One region of the Paenibacillus sp. FSL K6-2393 genome, then DNA from elsewhere that is predicted to be linked to it. Evidence: riboswitches for the same ligand, from Rfam matches in the RefSeq annotation. Region 1 holds a riboswitch; the other holds the start of a gene.
What was found. A riboswitch is a leader RNA that binds a small molecule or an ion and turns the genes downstream of it on or off. The one in region 1 is predicted to bind ZMP and ZTP.
Positions count from the first base shown of each region.

Region 1 (7,573 bases):
ATTGGTTTCCGGAAGATAGGTGTCTGTGAACAAGGCCAGGCGCATCATTACCCCTCCCAAGACTCGTGATGCCAAGATCATAACAGCGGAACATTTTCCTGAGGTCAAGTGCACGTTAACTTGACGATATTCCCTGTAAAATGACTTCGGCACCAACATGTAAACTTCCATAAGTTCAACTTGTATAGCGTATTCTGCTATGATGTAATAACGTGTCGGCGTATATATAGACAGAGAGATACAGGAGGCAGAGAAAGATGAACAAGTTACAAGAAGAATTGCAGGAGTTGTTACCACTCGATCAGCTTGAAGAGATGTCAGGTGAAGAAGTGGTGGGGAGTGTTGCCATGGACCTTTACCGGGCTGAATTTGCGACAATTCGAGAAAGTGGGCAGGAACTTCCGCAAGTATTGCGAGATATCATTCTGATCATCGATCTCGATACCGAGCTGTCCATGAACGGGATGACCGGTTTCCTTGAGAATGCCAGCGGGCAGTACCTGGGTGAGACGATAACAGCTATGGAGCGGATCGGCAATGATGCAGATGCCGTGATCTTGAAGAAGATAGAGCAGATGTTGTCTGAAAGCGGCGTAACGCACGGGCAATTACGAGATAATGTGAATGGGCTGTCCGAGAACGACATCACGACAAGCCTGCAAACACACGGGGAACAGATTCATGAGGTATTACAGCAGATTGAACTGGAAGCCGCGAATTTGAGCATGCAATCGGATAACGAAGAAAGCTTCGACTTGCTGTATCAATATGTGGATGAAAATAAAGATCGTCTAAAACAGGAGATGCAGCACATCTTGTCCAATTAAATGGAAAGAGACTTCGTATAAAGCAATCCTTCCTAACCATAATTGAGGAGGTAAATGACAAGCATGAACAAACGATTAGCGATGGAATCCGTTCTGGTTACCCTGTTATTCATCATCGGTTTTGCAGCTTGGAATGTCATTCAAGGAATGATCATGACTATGAATTACGTACCTGATCTGACAAACACCGCTACTTACGGTAACCCATTGCAATCCAAGGTTGCTTTTGGAACTATTGTTCGGTGGGATACAACATCCATGATCATGGTTGTTGCCGGATTCGTTTTGCTTGCCACAGCATATTACGGGCTTCGATCAGGAATGCAGCGTTGGACACAGCGTTCTTGAAGTATTGTCTTGTGAAACTGAACCAACCAAAAAACCGTCCTTCATCAGATTTGTCTGATAGAGGACGGTTTTTATTCGTTAACACAAACTATAGATTAGATATGTTTGGAAATGATTTCTTCCAGTCCTTGAGCGACAGAATGCGTCCCTCGCGCCAGATGTCTTTCATACAGATGCAGGCGGACAAAGCTCTCATCCGTACCCATGGCTTCGGAGAATATTCCACTGAGCCCACGAGACCGGCGATCGATCTGTAATAGCAGCTCCAGCGAATCGCCCATCGGATAGAACAGCACTTCCAACTCATCCAGATGCCCACGGAATTTGTTTGTTGGTACAAATTCAAATTCCTGTACAAATGGCAGATTGCCGCCCAGCTTTGGTGCGTAGTCATTGGTTACTTCACGTAGTTTGAAACCAAGGATATCAATTGCATCGAGCACGGTGTTCATGTCTTTGCTAGGAACAACATGCAGTCTGTCCCGGTCTGAGGGGTCTACAGCGCTTGAAATATCGAGGCCCGTCTCTACCCATACCTCTGCACGATGCAGTGTAATTGGCAGATTTTCTGGCAGGTCAAATGAGAAGTCTTTCTCCAATTTGGCTCCAGGCTGTAATGTGAAACCTTCGGTGAGCAGATATTTGGCTATAACGGCTGTTTCTTTTACTTTACGATCATCGTGCTCCCGTATGTAATGGGTTTTGATTGAAAGATAGATTCGATCTACGTTCTGTTCCACATCTCCACCTTCAATGTACACAACCCCCGAGATGATTCCTCCAGGCGTGACCTCTGGTGTATGCAATTCCGTATTTACTTTGGCTGCTCCAACACCTACACTGGCTAACATTTTCTTAAAAAATGACATGCGCTCAACCTCCAGATCAGATGGTTTACTATTTGGGGATACATACGGCTTCGACCTTAATACGGAAGCTGGAAGAGAAGCGTTTCATATTTTAGCAAAGATATATCGCATATCCAAACAGGAGAATCGACTTACCTATGTCGAATGTTAGAATAAAGGGATTTTTTGTCAGGAGATGAAGGCGATTGAACACAGAATTCTCAGAACAGAAATATGGTGAGACTGGTGTCAAAACCAGCTTCGAGCAGATGGCGAACGGGGAACAGAAATATAAAATGATCGCAGAAGATGGCAGTTATTATTGTAGAACCGTTGCTTCTTCCCACGGAGCATGGCAAAACAGTCATGTACATATCCATCTAACGGAGTTTTATGTGGTGCAATCGGGATGGATTGCTTATGCCAGTTATGGAGACGATCAGATGTTTTCGATTCGAGTGATGCGTGCAGGAGAGCACATCATTGTCCAACCTGGAGTCCACCATAATATATACATGTCTGCACATAGCGCGATACATACCATTAAGCATGGATTGAACACCTCCAGTGATTGGATGGCATCACCTGAGTTGGATAGGTTAACTCAATCTTTAACAGAGAAGAAGCTACTCCAGAAGTATGATTAACCAGAGGGGAGGATCAGACAGATGCGTAAAAGTACAATATTTTGGATTACGGGAATAGCGATAATTCTCTTGGTGACTCTGCTCATATACAGCTATGTAATTCCAAGTGTGAGTGCACAGGATGTTGTGATGGCAGGCACAATCAGGCAGATTGATACGGATGCAGTTGAGATAGAGTTAGAGATAACGCGAAAAAGAGAAGATAAGGATCAACATATGGTGTATCCCGTTGTCCCAGGATGGGAAGGGGTCACATTTACTGAAGAACAAGATGATGCGTGGTACATGCCTTCGTCTGTCGGCAGCTCCTATTTTGATCAAGTCATTCTGGAAAAGTATCTGAAGGCGCAGGGGAAAACCATGAAATCAGCTGATAATCTGATAGGATTTGCGATACCTGATGAGATAGGGAGTTACAAGTTGCGGTTAACGCTCAGATCTTTGGATGGAACGACTCAGCCGCTTGAGAATCCCATGGTGTATTATGTTCACAACGAACATTTGTTAGGGAAGGATCTAAGTTGGGTTACGGGTGAGAATCTGGAGATCAATAAGGAGTAATCAGAATGATGAATGTATATGAATCGAATGAAATCACCGTACGTTTCTTGGACACAGAAGATGAACGACATCTGGTGAAGTGGCTGTCAGACCCGGAAGTTCTTCAATACTATGAAGGGCGTGATCGGCCGCATGATTTGGAGCAAGTGAGAGAACATTTTTACAATCAGAAAGATGATGCTACTCGTTGTATCGTTGAGTATGGAGGACATCCGATTGGATACATTCAGTTCTATGAGCTTGAGGAAGAAGAACGAACGGAGTATGGTTATGGAGATACGGATGAAATCATCTATGGAACGGATCAGTTTATTGGTGAGGTAGACTACTGGAATAAAGGCATTGGTACACAGTTGATGCAATCCATGCTGGCTTATCTGATTAATGAAAGACAAGCCCGTAAAGTGGTTATGGACCCTCAATCCTGGAACTTGCGAGCGATATCCTGTTACGAGAAATGTGGTTTCCAAAAGATTAAACTGTTGGAGAAACATGAGCAGCATGAAGGACAGATGAGAGACTGTTGGCTTATGGAATATGCTCCTTAGATAATGTTAAAAGTTATTTGAATCATAGAAACAAGGAGGAATAATGGATGGATGAAAGATTTCCGATAGGACCATTTGTACACACGGGTGAAGTTACTTTGGCACAGCGGGAGAAGTGGATTCAGGACATTGCTGAGTTGCCTGAACGCGCACGAGAAGCGGTAAAGGGATTGAGTGAAGATCAATTAAGTCTGCCGTATCGAGAAGGTGGATGGATGCTCAAACAGGTCATTCACCATATGGCAGACAGCCATATGAACAGTATGATTCGTTTCAAGTTGGCACTGACAGAGGATACACCAACGATTCGGCCTTATTATGAAGAGCGCTGGGCTGAATTGAGTGATTCAAGGGACCTGGATGTCGAATTCTCGCTTCAGATTCTGGATGCGCTCCATCGTCGTTGGGTGTTTCTGTTAAACGCGCTGACAGATGCAGATTATGCCAAACAATTTTATCATCCCTCATCGGAAGAAACGACAAGACTGGATTATAATCTGGGCATGTATGCTTGGCATGGCAAACACCATGTTGCTCACATCACATCGCTTCGGGATAGACTGGGAATATAGCAAGAAGAAATATCTTTTTAAGGAGGATTCATCATTGAGTGTACATATCAGACTATTAAATGAGAGCGATCCTGTAATCATATCAAAGGCGTTTCAGGAGCAGGGTTGGGGGAGATTCGCTGAGCAGTATCTTCGTTACTTGGCTGAACAACAGAATGGGGAGCGCGTAACCTTGGTAGCCGAGTTGAATGGAGAATTTGCCGGATACGTGAATGTATTGTGGTATTCCAGCTACCCGTCTTTCAGGGAACAAGGCATTCCCGAAATTAACGATTTTAATGTGCTGATGAAGTTCCAGCGCCAAGGTATTGGTTCACGGTTGATGGACCGAGCAGAGGAAGTTATTCTGGAACGAACGGATGTAGCAGGCATTGGTGTAGGCGTATTTTCTGATTATGGCAAAGCGCAAGTTCTATATGCCCATCGCGGGTACATACCAGACGGTCACGGTGTACACAAACATGATCATTACATTCAGCCGGGTGAAGAAACGATTATGGACGACGATGTTGTACTTTATCTTACGAAGAAGTTAAAAGACGCGCAATAATTTTCATCATATATATACAGTGATGAAAGATGTCATGTATACTAGTTGTTAAATATCTGTTGTGTGTGACTGGCGTAAACGTGGAGTGAACCACGAGGAAGCACATATATTATATGCCGTACGCCTGGGAAAAGTGTTTGATCTTTTGATCAAACACTTTATTTATTATTCAGGGAACGAAAGGACTGGCGGGGGCAGCAGGTTTCCTGAATGGAAAAAGGGCTACTACCAACTCATCTGCTTATGATTTGTTGACTCCTTATTGTGCAGAAGTAATTTCAGCGCGTGTAGTGCGTGATGGTAATACCGTAACTGGTGCGGGGGTTACGGCTTCCATTGATCTGGGACTATACTTGGTCGAAATGTTAACGTCTACGGAGATCGTCCTTCAAGTTCAACAAAAACTAGAGTATCCATATTATGAAGCCGGTAACTTAAAAGATATCTATATGCACACTAAGGGGTAGGGGATAAAAAGATGACTATTCGCCTTTTTCAAGCGATTGATCAGCCAGCAGTGCTGAAAATGATGACGGATCATGATTTTCAATTTCCTTCGTTTATACGCGATCAGTATCCTGCGCGCTGGGATTCATTTTTAAAAATGACGGATGAACGTATCAGTGCTTATTATGTCATGGTTGACGAAGCAGATGTTGTCATAGGTCATGCTGGTTATATCTTTCAGGCTACTGTTAATCGATATGAAATCGTTGGCGTTGTTACATGCAAATCGCACCTTCGACAGGGAGTAGCACGTGCACTTATTACTAAAATATGCATTAAAATAGCTGAATTTGGATGTAGTGATGTCATGCTTTACACACTTGATCATGAAGAAAATGAAGCAGCGCTTGTATTTTATGAACGAATGAATTTTCAAAAGGAAAGTATCGATATGAATTATTATACCTCGGGGTTTCATAGACTTTCACTTGTTAAAACACTATAAGTAACTTCAGGAGATTCATTGATAACTTAAGATTGATACTCATAAATAAATCCACTTATGATAAAAAAGCTGTCCCGCATGTTATACTCTATTGGAATTTGAGGAATGATAAGCAGGATGTTGAGAGATTAGATGATCAGAGGAGTGATTGATCCATGTTTAGCAAAGTCGGCCAAATTATGTTGTATGTCAATGATCAAGATGAATCACTGGCTTTTTGGACTGAAGTCGCAGGATTCCACATTGTGGATGAAGTAAACCTTGACGAAGGCATGAGATGGATTGAGATCGCGCCTACCGCAGATTCGCAGACGAGTATTATTCTCCATGACAAAGAGTTCGTCGAACGGATGTCGGCGGGTGTAAATCTGGGCACACCTTCGTTAATGTTCTTCACCGAAAATCTGGATCAGTTATATGCCGACTTGTCTGGTAAACATGTAACGGTTGGAGAGATTGTCGAGATGCCCACCGGGCGTGTCTTCAACTTTGCTGATAACGAAGGAAATTACTTTGCAGTCTTGGAAAGGGCGAAGTAAATTACAACCCAAAACCGCTACGATTGTAAGCGATCGACATCCATGTCGGTCGTTTTTTTGTTGGGAAAAAGCTTGTGTTTTGGAGTAGAAAAACGCAAGAAAAATAGAGAATTAATGGGTAAAAATGTTATAATAGAGTGTGGCTGATTTAATGAGAATTACGAGAAATGAATAGTCGGATATGAAGGTTTGGGTGGGGAATTTAAGGAGGAATGTGGTTGTGGAAAAGACGATTAAAAGTGTACAGGATCTGTATGATATGCTCGATGCGGACTTCAGATCTGCCAAGCAATTTTGGGAGCCATTCTATGAGGATCGGAACAGACCCATCCCCTTTTTCCCAAACAAACCGGATGAGAATCTGGTAACTCATGTGAACGCAGGTCTGCTGACAGGTGGCAAGGCACTGGAACTGGGTTGTGGACCGGGCAGAAATGCGTTGTATTTAACCCGCCAAGGCTATCAGGTAGATGCTTATGATCTTTCCGAGACAGCGATTGCCTGGGCTAAAGAGAGGGCGGCAGAAGAGCAACTGGACGTGCACTTTGAATGTCGCTCCGTGTTCGAACTGGCCCCAGAGCAAGAATATGATCTTGTCTACGACTCGGGTTGTCTGCACCATCTGTTACCTCATCAGCGCATTCCCTACATAGAAATGATCCACAATGCACTCCGGCCTGGAGGATACTTTGGAATGACTTGTTTTGCTCCTGGTTACGGCGATATTGGTGGACCGGAGATCGTTATGAATGATTGGCAGGTGTATCAAGAGAAGTCGATGCGAGGTGGTCTTGCATTCACGGAGGAGAAGCTTCGCTACATGCTGGAAGATGGTTTCGAATGTGTGGAGTTCCGTGAGATGAAGGCGATGGAGCAGCATGAACCGTATTTTGGTGTACCTTTTCTCTGGGCCACGTTGTGGAGAAAGAAAAACTCGTAAGAGTAGGGGAATTATATCATTGAAAATAGAGGAGGCGTGGTTTCGGAATGGAAACAGGAACAGGAAGAAGACACTTTATCATTACAGGTACATCCAAAGGGATCGGTTTACAACTTGCAGAGTTATTATTGGCTAAGGGGGATTACGTTTACGGTATTTCACGCGGACGTTCGGATCTGTTGGAATCAAGCGAGGAATGGAGCGGGCGTTACCGCCATGTTCAGTACGATCTAGCCGACCT
Region 1 is NZ_JBBOCU010000001.1:5,163,054-5,170,626, reverse strand. Features, by position in the region: gene MHI14_RS22790 (glycosyltransferase family 4 protein) at 1-45, opposite strand, end outside; gene MHI14_RS22785 (DMP19 family protein) at 258-827, shown strand; gene MHI14_RS22780 (hypothetical protein) at 891-1,175, shown strand; gene MHI14_RS22775 (sporulation protein) at 1,271-2,044, opposite strand; gene MHI14_RS22770 (cupin domain-containing protein) at 2,230-2,670, shown strand; gene MHI14_RS22765 (hypothetical protein) at 2,692-3,231, shown strand; gene MHI14_RS22760 (GNAT family N-acetyltransferase) at 3,240-3,779, shown strand; gene MHI14_RS22755 (YfiT family bacillithiol transferase) at 3,827-4,351, shown strand; gene MHI14_RS22750 (GNAT family N-acetyltransferase) at 4,386-4,901, shown strand; ZMP/ZTP riboswitch at 4,957-5,038, shown strand; gene MHI14_RS22745 (DJ-1/PfpI family protein) at 5,066-5,368, shown strand; gene MHI14_RS22740 (GNAT family N-acetyltransferase) at 5,380-5,853, shown strand; gene MHI14_RS22735 (VOC family protein) at 6,009-6,392, shown strand; gene MHI14_RS22730 (class I SAM-dependent methyltransferase) at 6,613-7,332, shown strand; gene MHI14_RS22725 (SDR family NAD(P)-dependent oxidoreductase) at 7,380-7,573, shown strand, end outside.

Region 2 (7,573 bases), 4.5 Mb from region 1:
CATAATCGGGATTAATGTCGAAAACTTCAAGTACCTGATCCAACATCTGGCGATGCTGCGCAGTTACGCAAACAATAGATTCAATAGACTCAGGGTGTTTTTGCAATTCCAAAATAAGCGGAGCCATCTTAATGGCTTCCGGACGCACCCCGAAGATCGTCATGACTTTAATTTTGTTGGACATTCGAGCAAAGCCCCTTTTCTACTCCGCATGCAATATGCTTATTTAGTGCCGTATAGACGGTCTCCTGCATCTCCAAGCCCTGGAACGATATAACCATGATCATCCAGACGGTCGTCCAATGCTGCTACATAGATGTCCACATCGGGATGTGCATCTTGCACAGCTTTTACGCCTTCCGGTGCTGCAACCAGGTTCATCATTTTGATTTGGGTACAGCCACGTTTTTTGAGCACGTCAATAGCTGCAATTGCCGAACCACCCGTTGCCAGCATCGGATCAATTACAATCAATTGACGCTCTGTTACGTCTGTAGGCAGTTTGGTGTAGTATTCTACCGGTTGCAGTGTTTCCGGGTCACGGAACAGACCAACATGTCCAACTTTTGCCGCTGGCAACAATTTCACAACACCATCCAGCATTCCGAGTCCTGCACGCAGAATCGGCACCAGTCCAAGCATACGTCCAGAGATGACTTTACCTTGTGTTGCAGCTACAGGTGTCTGTACATCAATCGTCTCCAGTTCAACATCTCTTGTAATCTCATAAGCCATCAACGTTGCTACTTCATCCACCAATTCACGAAAATCTTTCGTATTCGTACGCATGTCGCGTATAAACGTCAGTTTGTGTTGAATCAAAGGGTGATCACATATTACTAATTTTCCCATCTAATTTGTCCCTCCGGTAAGTTCTTCATGTTAAGCATTTCCAAATATACCTAGCCACCATTCATGGGCTCGATAAATCCTGTATATTATATCATCACCAACAACGAATTACACCATCAAAGGGCACCCAATCATTACAGATTACCGAATCCTATAAAAAACAGGACCGGAAAATGATCATCCGGTCCTGTTTTGCTCATGCTGTTATGTCATTGAGTGGGAAAAATATGAATACAAGTGATGCTCCGCAAACAGATTGCACCTACGATCGCTGTTATCCCCTGATTTTTTTGATTCTCCTATAAAAGGAGAAAATCATGGGATAAAGGCGAGCGCTTCGCTTCTCCGGTTGCATTCTGCCAGCTTCGTCTTTTGTATTCCAATTTATCAAAACTCAAAAGAAAGCAGCATGAGCAAAGTTTTTTAGTATTTAAGATCTGTATAGAGCGGGAATTGGTCTGTCAGTGCAGTCACTTCTGCACGAGCTTCATCCAACTTCGCTGTATCTTTTGGATTTTTCAGTGTTTTGGCAATGATCTTACCGATCGCTACCATAGCTTCTTCGTTCATGCCACGGGAAGTTGCAGCAGGTGTACCAATTCGAATACCACTCGTTACAAACGGGCTTGTAGGGTCGAATGGAATTGCATTTTTGTTCACGGTAATACCGATGGAATCAAGCACATGCTCAGCTTCCTTACCAGTGATGTTCACGCTGCGTGTGTCGATCAGCATCAAGTGGTTATCTGTACCACCGGATACGATGTTCAATCCTTCAGCGATCAGTGTTTCAGCCAGAACCTGTGCGTTTTTCACAACGTTCTGTGCATATGTTTTGAACGAAGGTTGCAAAGCTTCTCCGAATGCTACCGCTTTGGAAGCGATCACGTGCATTAGAGGTCCACCTTGGGAACCAGGGAATACGGCTTTATCAATCGCTGCTGCCCACGCTTTGCGGCACAGAATCATACCACCACGAGGTCCACGCAGCGTTTTGTGTGTTGTTGTTGTTACGAAATGCGCATGTGGAACCGGGTTTGGATGCAAACCAGCAGCAACCAGTCCTGCGATGTGAGCCATGTCCACCATGAACAAAGCACCTACATCATTGGCAATGGAAGCCAACTTTTCAAAATCAATGGTACGCGGATATGCACTTGCACCTGCAACGATCAGACGAGGGCGGTGTTTGAAAGCCGCTTTGCGTACTTCATCATAATCAATCAGGAATGTATCTTCCTGTACGCCGTATGCTACAAAGTTGTACAGCAAACCGGATGCGTTAACCGGGCTACCGTGTGTGAGGTGTCCACCATGGGCAAGGTTCATACCAAGTACAGTATCACCAGGTTTCAACGCTGCAAGATAAACTGCCATGTTCGCTTGTGCACCGGAGTGAGGTTGAACATTCACGTGTTCTGCTCCGAACAATTCTTTTGCACGATCACGCGCGATGTCTTCAACGATGTCCACATGCTCACAACCGCCATAGTAACGTTTGCCTGGATATCCTTCAGCGTACTTGTTGGTCAGAACAGATCCCAATGCTTCGATTACTGCTTCACTTACGATGTTCTCGGATGCAATCAGTTCGATGTTGTTCTGTTGACGTTTCAGTTCAAGATTCATCGCTTCCAGTACTGCCGGGTCATTCTTGCGCAATTGTTCCATGATTAAATTCCTCCCAGTTTATAAGTGAATTTATAAAGTGAAACTAATGTTTACACAAAAACGGCGAGTGCAACACCAATCTGAAGAAACGAAGTAGTCGCCAAAAAGCTTTCTTTAGAAAGCTACTCCGGAAGCATAGGCTATCACCGGATTTCCCCTTCAAATAGGGAATAAAAAAATCTGGAGATAACAGCGATCGGAAGATGGTGATGCAATCAAAGTCAGGAGTGTAACCCAATTAGTCTCGCTTTATATGTTAGTCACAAAATGTCGAATCTGGTTGTTCTTCCATACGATACACCGCGCGTTCGCCGCCAATCAACTTCGGACGAGTCAACGCTGTGGTCACACGTGCATCTCCAACATAGCGGAGCGCTGTACGATAGGGTACGGCTACATGCCGGAGATGCATCCCAATCATCGTCTCCCCAATGTCCAGTCCCGCATGGGCCTGCACATGTTCAGCCAGGCATGGATCGGTCAGCGAACGATATGCTGCGGATGCCATTGAACCTCCGGCCTTGGGCACGGGTACTGCACCAACCTCGGTCAATCCAAGACGAGTAAGCACAGAACGTTCCATTACCAGCGCACGGTTCAGATGCTCACAACATTGGAATACCGTATCAAAACCGAATTCCTCCTGCACCTCGCGTATACCCGCAAGAAGCTGCTGTGCCACTTCAATGGCACCACTCGTACCAATCCGAGCGCCTGCGACTTCACTTGTGCTTGTACCGATCACAACGATCTGTCCAGGCCCAAGCTGTCCAGCAAGCGCCAGTTCATGCAGAATAGACGCGGTCTGTTCCTGCAATCCGGGTTGTTCCGAATCTAACTCTATAGTCATCCTATCATCGCCTCCCGATAAAATCATGCCCGCTGTCTCTTGGTTGTCCTTCGTATTCTTGCACGGCATCTCAGGTACTATTATAGCGAATAATCAGATGAAAGACGAAAAAAAGAGCAGTCTGCGGGTAACGCAGAATTGCTCTTTTGCCCAGGCGACCGGCCGTTTGTTCCGGTGCTCCATCGTGGTTATGCCCACTTCGTCGCCAGTTACACCGGATCCCTGTTTTCCCCTTCATCATAAAACAACCCGCGTCTAAAATCAACGGTTAATTTACATCACATGTCCTATTTTTATAACCTGCCCCGCAGGATCAGAATTATCCCAGCTTATCCAAAAGCCGGTCCAATGCAGTCCGAATCTCAGCTGCAGCTATATTGTAATCATCACGACTTCCCCCAAATGGATCGGAGATGTCGAAACTTGGGATTCGTTGTCTAATCTCAATGGCTCGTTCACGCTCCGATGCCAGGATCTCTTGCCCAAGGGCACGTTTCATCTCCAGCGTTGCAAACAGGCTGTCCAACTCCTGAACATCACTTAATACCTGTTCATCATCCTCCACATATTCTTTCAATGTATAGGTTTTGTGGACTGAATCGGGAAATACCTGCATGACATGTTGCTTATGACTCCGTGTTAATGTTAGAACCAGATCGGCCCAACCTACCAGGTTAGAGCTAAGTTGTGTGGAATGAGGTGGACCTTCAACGTTATGATCTCTCAACACTGCTTCCGCATGACGGGAGATCGGCATACCCGACGTTGCTGCCACACCTGCAGAGCGAACCTCTACCTGAATGCCACGCTCTGATGCCAGTTTTCGCAAAAGCCCCTCTGCCATGGGGCTGCGGCACGTATTTCCTGTACATACGAATAAAATATGTTTCATTGTGTTAGCCTCCCCATTTTACATATGATGCAAATGATATGATATCTCAAGTTTTATTCTAAAATATAAACAAAAGTCCAAACGCAAGCAAGATTGCGCCACCAATAGCTTCGCCGTAATCCCCAAGATTCTGGCTCACCCGACGGCCTAATAGCAGACCCATAACCGACATCACCCCGCCACAAACGCCGAAAGCAAGTACGGTTAAGATCAGATCACTGCTAAACATCCCTAAGGAAACGCCAACGGAGAACGAATCCACACTTACGCTGAGGGAGAACAAAACAACGCCGAGCAGGGAACGGTGGTCCACCAGCTTTGTATCGCCTTCACGGAATGCATTCAGAATCATATGAGCACCCAGCAAAACAAGCAATCCACCTGCCGCATACGTCGTAATGTCGCCGAGCAGGGAGCTGACGTATTTGCCCATATACATGCCGATGAGCGGCATGATGATATGAAATAGCGCTGTTACAATACTGATTCGCAATACATCCCGCAGCCGAATGCCCTTCATGCCAATTCCGATTCCGAGTGAGAACGCATCGAGGCCAAGCGCAACAGCCATGATCAAAATGGTTACCAACTGCCCTACATGGGCAGACACATCCCACATCCCCATACCCCCAAGTCACGTAAAGGTTCTTGTACACGATATGCGGACAAGGACCTAAACATGACCGATGAAAGGCAAACGGCGACGTTTCTATGGTTGGATGCTGGCTTTATAGAATCTTGATTTTGTTTTGGAAAAAGAGTGATTACTCTCCTGACTGTATGATCAGGAGAGATTAAAAGGATTGCTGGTTGCCAACTTGTATGAGTTGGTTACCCGCAGCCTTGAGCAGCCGATTCATAACGGCTGCTCCCAGCCCTTCGCGTGAGCAGGCTTCAGCCACAATATATGTGGCGCCTTGCTCATCGCAGCTGCGCAGCGCGGCGTATAGCCGGCGCGCTGCTTCTTCCAGCTCGCTGGCGTCGCCCAGCGAGAACACGGCATCGGCGCGGTACTGCTCCGCGTGCTCGGCGAATGCCAGCACCGCGGTGCGCTCTCCGCGCTGCGCCGCCTCTGCGAGGGCGGCGCTGATCCAGGCCGCCACCGCTGCGGGCGGCCCTTCTACCACGCACAGCGCCCCTGCGGGTGCGTAGTGCGTGTACTTCATGCCCGGCGAGCGCGGCGCCGGGCTGCCCACGCCATCGGTCCCCTCCGCGAGTAGCGCGGGGTCCGTGGCGACACGGGCGGCAACGGCGGACAGCTGTTCCGCCGTAATGCCGCCAGGACGCAGGATGGTGACGGTACCGTCGTCACCGACCTGCACAACAGTGGACTCGACGCCCACCCCGGTGGGGCCGCCGTCCACAATGCCGCCGATGCGGCCATACAGATCCTCGCGCACATGAGACGCGAGTGTCGGGCTTGGCCGCCCGGAGCGATTGGCGCTTGGCGCAGCCACAGGGCACGCCGCCGCCGCGATCAACTGCAAGGCCACCGGATGGTCCGGCATGCGCACGGCCACCGTGTCCAAACCGGCGGTGACACGTGGGGACACCGCCCCCGGCCTAACCGGCAGCACCAGCGTCAGTGGTCCCGGCCAGAAGGCCGCCATCAGCGCTTCCGCCGTTTCGTTCACTTCCGTGACCAGCGCATCCAACTGGTCACGGTGCGCGATATGCACAATCAGTGGATTGTCGGAAGGTCGGCCTTTGGCGACAAATACAGCCTCCACGGCTGCTGTGCTACGCGCATTAGCACCCAGGCCATAGACCGTCTCGGTCGGAAAGGCCACCGTCTGACCTTGACGAATGCAGGCTGCGGCAGCCTGCAAGTCGGCGAGCGCCTGTTGATCGGCGCTCCCCTTTTTCATACCCAACAATTCAATATTACCCATTCCATGATCATTCTCCGCGGCCAACAAAACACGTACATCCCATATCTCGGTGACCAGCTCTCCCGGAGTTTTCATCTCGCGATCTTCTCTAATATTCCTCAACTCAGAGGTGTGTTGCACAGGTTCGTTTTCTCTGCTCATATATCATCATTCCTAAGTTTCAAGTAGGTTAGTTCATATCCATATTCAATATAAGTAATTATAACATACCTGTCCCAACTCGGATGCCCTTCAAACTTCGCCCGGAAATTCACCACTAATTCATATTAAGAGGGCAGCTCCCTGAATCGAAGTCGCCCTCTGTTATAATATAAATACGTTGTTATGCGAACAATCCAGTTACCCAACTCCACAGTTTCACAGCCATATCCCACAGAAAGAATCTTGCTTCCGGTGCCGGTGTATCTCCCTGCACAGATGCCTCGGCATCTCCTGGTTCAGCCGCTGCGGCCGATACCGTTGAAGGTTTCGCCAGTGCATCCCCGGTCCCTGCATCAATGAAGCACAACGGCGGGAACAACACACACCACCAGTTCTGACCTTTTCCTTCGCCCAGCGTAATCCGAACCGCTTCATAATCTCCGGCAGGATAGACGGTACCCCCATACAGCTTGGTCGGGAACGGAACGGAACCCAGCTCTACCTGATATTCATAATTTAAACCGCGACTGGCCAACTCTTCTCCTACTCTATTCTCAATCTCGGACAAATGCTCACGAATAACCTTGCGCGCTTCATCCAGACTTTGCGGATTCTCCAGTTCGGCTACCCACTCGCCCATCTGAGCAACGACAGCATCCCGAATCTCACGTTTCACCAATTGATCTCCCGGTGCATCCGAGTTTGCTAGAATACGCAAACGAATTGATTGTTCCGGAATTGCTGTGGCCGCCACAGCTGCATCCGTTTTCTGACCTTCCCACATCATGATAATCATCATAAGACATACAATAATAAGTCCAATTTGTTTTACAATTCTTCTGCTCATTCCGTTCTCCCCCTCGGCTCTCTGATCACGCTACCTGCAACTCTCTCATGTCTATCAGTATGCCCGGGAGAACCGGAAGTAAACCTAGCATTTGCAATAAATCTACTAGAGTTTGTTCAAAAGTCTGCTTTTGATTACGAAGGATGCCTAGCTGCATCATCAACGTTGAATATGAAATTCAGACAAAATAAGCGGGAGGCTTACGAAGGTTGTTTCCAAAGGAAATATTTTGATTGCTCGCGTAGTTTATCCTTCGCTCCATTACTCCATTTCTAGCCTCATCATCTTCTCGGTACTGAAAACCCAACTTTTTGAACACGTACTACTAGAATGTGTGTTTAAACCCAGGCAAGTTATACGATGACAAATATCAGCGTCCAAAAAGACTTGAAGACTGTACTGGCTGACCCTAGGCGAATGACTCTCGC
Region 2 is NZ_JBBOCU010000001.1:638,841-646,413, reverse strand. Features, by position in the region: gene wecB (non-hydrolyzing UDP-N-acetylglucosamine 2-epimerase) at 1-184, opposite strand, end outside; gene upp (uracil phosphoribosyltransferase) at 223-852, opposite strand; gene glyA (serine hydroxymethyltransferase) at 1,276-2,523, opposite strand; gene MHI14_RS02750 (TIGR01440 family protein) at 2,780-3,373, opposite strand; ZMP/ZTP riboswitch at 3,515-3,596, opposite strand; gene MHI14_RS02745 (low molecular weight protein arginine phosphatase) at 3,693-4,265, opposite strand; gene MHI14_RS02740 (manganese efflux pump MntP) at 4,324-4,884, opposite strand; gene MHI14_RS02735 (L-threonylcarbamoyladenylate synthase) at 5,060-6,298, opposite strand; gene spoIIR (stage II sporulation protein R) at 6,480-7,145, opposite strand.
Region 2: linked by a shared signal. The riboswitch ahead of MHI14_RS02750 (TIGR01440 family protein) and the one ahead of MHI14_RS22745 (DJ-1/PfpI family protein) in region 1 are both predicted to bind ZMP and ZTP.